2 regions of the Caulobacter sp. GW821-FHT09B11 genome follow, and region 1 is predicted to be linked to the other one. Evidence: riboswitches for the same ligand, from Rfam matches in the RefSeq annotation. Region 1 holds a riboswitch; the other holds the start of a gene.

What was found. A riboswitch is a leader RNA that binds a small molecule or an ion and turns the genes downstream of it on or off. The one in region 1 is predicted to bind cobalamin.
Region 2: it holds a riboswitch for cobalamin, as region 1 does, so the genes downstream of both, AC07N1_RS16585 (TonB-dependent receptor plug domain-containing protein) here and metE (5-methyltetrahydropteroyltriglutamate--homocysteine S-methyltransferase) in region 1, are expected to answer to the same signal.

What each region holds. Positions count from the first base shown of each region.
Region 1 is NZ_JBWKPK010000031.1:26,389-28,568, reverse strand. Features, by position in the region: gene metE (5-methyltetrahydropteroyltriglutamate--homocysteine S-methyltransferase) at 1-958, opposite strand, end outside; cobalamin riboswitch at 1,072-1,286, opposite strand; gene AC07N1_RS20250 (PepSY domain-containing protein) at 1,444-1,761, shown strand; gene AC07N1_RS20245 (response regulator transcription factor) at 1,888-2,180, shown strand, end outside.
Region 2 is NZ_JBWKPK010000022.1:13,595-15,774, forward strand. Features, by position in the region: gene AC07N1_RS16575 (response regulator transcription factor) at 1-336, opposite strand, end outside; gene cobU (bifunctional adenosylcobinamide kinase/adenosylcobinamide-phosphate guanylyltransferase) at 468-983, opposite strand; cobalamin riboswitch at 1,022-1,222, shown strand; gene AC07N1_RS16585 (TonB-dependent receptor plug domain-containing protein) at 1,329-2,180, shown strand, end outside.

The DNA of each region.
Region 1 (2,180 bases):
CGGCGCGCCAGACGTTGCGGCCGTCGACGACGCCGAGCGACAGGACGAGGCTGTCGCGGGCCAGGGCGAGGACAGCGTCCAGGTCCTGCGGAGCGCGGACCAGATCCAGGTGCAGGCCCTCGACCGGCAGGTTGGCGGCGGTGGCGAGGTTGTCACCATAGGTCCCGAAATAGCTGGCGAGAAGAATGCTGATGCGCGGGGCGGCGTGGGTCAGGGCGCCGTAGGCGCGGCGGATCTCGGCGCGCTCGAAGTCGGTGAGGTCGAGCGCCAGGCAGGGCTCGTCGACCTGCACCCAGTCGGCGCCGGCGGCGGCCAGGCGCTGGAGCAGCTCGGCGTAGACCGGCAGCAGGGCCGACAGCAGGGAGAGGGGCTGGAAGTCCTTCGCCTTCGACTTGGCCAGCTTGAGGAAGGTGACGGGGCCGAGGATCACCGGGCGGGTGTGGATCCCCCGGGCCTTGGCCTCGAGGAAGGCGTCGACGACCTTGGTCGAGGCCAGGGTGAAGGCCTGGCCGGGGGCCAGTTCAGGCGCGAGGTAGTGGTAGTTGGTGTCGAACCACTTGGTCATCTCCATGGCCGGCAAGCCGGTCCCGGAGGCTTCGTGCGAACAGCCGTGGTCGCAGGTTTCTCTGCCCTGCGTTCCGCCACCTTGCGTCCCTCTGGCCATGGCGAAGTAGAGCGGCAGGTCCATCGGACCGCCGGTCCAGCCGTAGACGGCCGGGACGGCGCCGACCATGACGGCGGTGTCGAGCACGTGGTCGTAGAGCGAGAAGTCGCCGCTGGGGACGTGGTCGACCCCGAGGTCGGCCTGGCGGCGCCAGGCCAGGGCGCGCAGGGCGGCGGCTTCGGTCTCCAGCCCTTCGGCGTCGAGACGGCCGGCCCAGTGGGCTTCGAGGGCGGTCTTCAGGCGGCGCTGCGGGCCGATGCGGGGAAAGCCGAGGGCGGCGACGGTGACGGTCATTTCATAGCCTCTGTCTCGATGGTGACGGAGGCTGGACGGGGCGCAGGCATAGGCGCGCGAACGGGCTGGCCGACCCGCGCCTGGACTAGCGACCAGACCGGGCACCCCGCCGGAGGACGTTATCTGTCGAGGCAGGTCTCCTGGCTCGCGGGTCGACGCCGCCGTCCTGGCCTTCCCGATGCGCCACCGAGTCGAGTTCGGCGCATCAGTGACACGTATCGGACGGCCGCTCGCCGCTCACAGTTGCGGGGGCAGCGCCGGTTTCACACCGGCTTCCCTCTTAGCTTTGGACGCAAAACGTCCGCAGACCACGACCCGCTTATCAAGCCTGGGTCGGCCGGCATTGTCAACAAGGACATAAAGATATCTTTATGTGATTTTAGATTGTGGTCGGGCGGGGCCTTGGACCGTGACAGGACGTCGCACACCGTTCATAAACCCCGCGTTCAGTCTCCATTCAGCCGTGCTCCTCTAAACCGGACGACATGAAGCCGATCCGCGCCATACTCGCCGCAGCCGCCATCGTCGCCGCCCTTCCGGGCGCGGCTCTGGCCCAGCGCGGCCCGGACTCGCTGGGCGCCGACTGGCGCGCCCGGCAGGACCAGGCGCGTGGCGGCGTGCAGTCGGGCCGCCTGGTGCCGCTGAGCGCGGTCATCGACAATATCGCCCGCCGCACCCCCGGCCGCCTGCTCGACGCAGGGCTGGAGGGGCGCAACTATCGCATCCGCTGGGCGACCACGGACGGCCGCCGAATCGACTTCATCGTCGACGCCGAGAGCGGCCGCATCCTCAGCGGCGGGTAGAGCGTGACGGCTGAGACCATGAGCGATTTCGGCGTTCGTCACGCTCTACCTTTTGCTTGCGAGCCTGTTTATCCGGTTCGGACGGGACCGTCCGAACCGGACAGGCTCTAGGGAGTTCCTCGAGACATGCGCATCCTGCTCGTCGAAGACGATCCCGACCTGTCGCGCCAGCTGAAGCTGGCCCTCTCCGACGCGGGTTACGCCGTCGACCACGCCGCCGATGGCGAGGAAGCCCAGTTCCTGGGCGAGACCGAGCCCTATGACGCGGTGATCCTGGACCTCGGCTTGCCCAAGGTGGACGGGGTGTCGGTGCTGGAGCGCTGGCGGCGCGGCAATGTCGCCACGCCGGTGCTGATCCTGACCGCCCGCGGCGCCTGGAGCGAAAAGGTCGCCGGCTTCGACGCCGGGGCCGACGACTA
Region 2 (2,180 bases), on a different contig from region 1:
GGCGCGCTCCATGGCGCGCACCGCCGACAGCAGCCTGGCCGGCGTCACCGGCTTTTCGAGCCACAGGTCGGGCTCGACCTTCAGCACGCGCGGATCGCTGGCCGAGACCATCAGCACCGGCGTCCCCCGCCCTTCGAGCGAACGGATCAGTTCGGCGCCGGTCATGCGCGGCATGGCGTTGTCGGTGATCAGCAGGTCGGGCGCGAAGGCCTCGAAGGCTTCCAGCGCTTCCTGGCCGTCACGGCTCCACAGCACCTCGAAACCCGCCTCTTCCAGCAGGATCTCGTAGACGCCGCCGAGCAGCATGTCGTCTTCGGCGATGAGGATCCGTCGCATGGCAGCCCGCCCGTCGAATTAAGTGAATTCGAATGTGTAAATAGGTCTTAACCATGCCTGCGCCCCCGGTGTCAGCGTGCGCAATCGTCGCATCGCCGAAAGTTGAGCAATCGGGGCGGGAGCGCCGAGAATCACTTCATCCGCAGGCTTAGCCCAGCGACGACCAGTTCAACGGCGTCGGCGACGGCCGCCAGGGCCTGATGCAGACGGCCGGCCTCGTCGCGGAACCTGCGGGCCAAGGCGTTGTCGGGCACGACGCCCCAGCCGACCTCGTTGGACACCAGCCAGAGTTCGCCGTCGACGGCCGAGGCCGCCGCGACCAGCGCTGCCGCTTCGGTCGAGAGATCTTTTTCCGCCAGCATGAGGTTGGTCAACCAAAGGGTCAGGCAATCGACCACCGCCACGCTGCCCGACGGCAGGCCGCGCAAGGCGGAAACGAGATCGAAGGGCGCCTCCAGGGTGGTCCAGGCCTGGCCGCGATCGGCCTGGTGGCGGGCGATGCGCTCCTCCATCTCGGCGTCGAAGGCCTGGGCGGTGACGATCATCACCGGCCGGACGCCGACCGCGGCTGCCATCGCCTCGGCCGCCCCTTGCGCGAAGGCGCTCTTACCCGAACGCGCGCCGCCCAGAACGAGTGTCAGTGACAACGGGGAACTCCAGATTGACGGTGTGCAGCGCACCCTATAGTCCAGCCGGCGCGACAGGTTCCTCCCAAAGAGGATGAAAAGGGAACTCGGGTGTGAAACCCGGGCTGCCCCCGCAACTGTAAGCGGCGAGTTCGCGCGTCACACGCCACTGGGTCTGTTCCTCGGAAAAGAGCTGGGAAGGCGACGCGCAGCAACGATGACCCGCGAGCCAGGAGACCTGCCTGTCGCAGTCGTCCTTCGTCCGGCCGGGGTGCGCCGTACGATCGGGTCTTCCCGCATGGCGACGCTTCGGTCCGGGCGTGTTCACCAGAACACGCTCCTTCTTGTCGCGCACGGAGGAATGACATGCGCCCTGTTTCCCTGCTGGCCCTCGCGGCCGCAGTTCCCGCCCTGGCCCTGCCTGGCCTGGCTTTCGCCGATACGGCCGTGGCCGAAGTCGATCAGGTGGTGGTCACCGCCGGTCGCGAGCCTGAAAAGCTGTCGGAAGTCTCGACCAGCATGACCGTGATCGACGCCGAGGCCCTGAAGAAGGCCCAGGCCGTCGTGATCTCCGACCTGCTGTCGCGCACCCCGGGCGTCACCGTCACCCGCAACGGCGGCGTCGGCGGCACGACCCAGCTGCGCATCCGCGGCGCCGAGACCGACCAGACCGTGGTGCTGATCGACGGCGTCAAGCTGAACGATCCGTCCTCGACCGGCGGCGGCTACAACTTCGCCACCCTGCTGGCCGGCAACGTCAACCGCATCGAGGTGCTGCGCGGCTCGCAGTCGACCCTGTGGGGCAGCCAGGCCATCGGCGGCGTCGTCAACCTGCTGACCGCCACGCCCAGCGGCCCGCTGACCACCCAGCTGGCGACCGAGGTCGGCTCGCGCGACACCGCCTACGGCAACGCCGCGCTCAGCGCCGGCGGCGACTGGGGCGGCTGGCGGATCGCCGGCGCCTACTACACTACCGACGGCGTCTCGGCCTTCGGCAAGTCGTACGGCGGCAAGGAAAAGGACGGCTACCGCAACGCTGGGGTCAGCGGCCGCCTGGACCTGAACGTCACCGACTGGGCCACCGTCGACCTGCGCACGTCGTACGCCGCCTCGAAGAACGAGTTCGACGGCTTCCCCGCCCCGCTCTACGCCTTCGCCGACAGCCCCGAGTACGGCAAGACCAAGGAACTGGTCAGCTACGCCGGCGTGCGCCTGAGC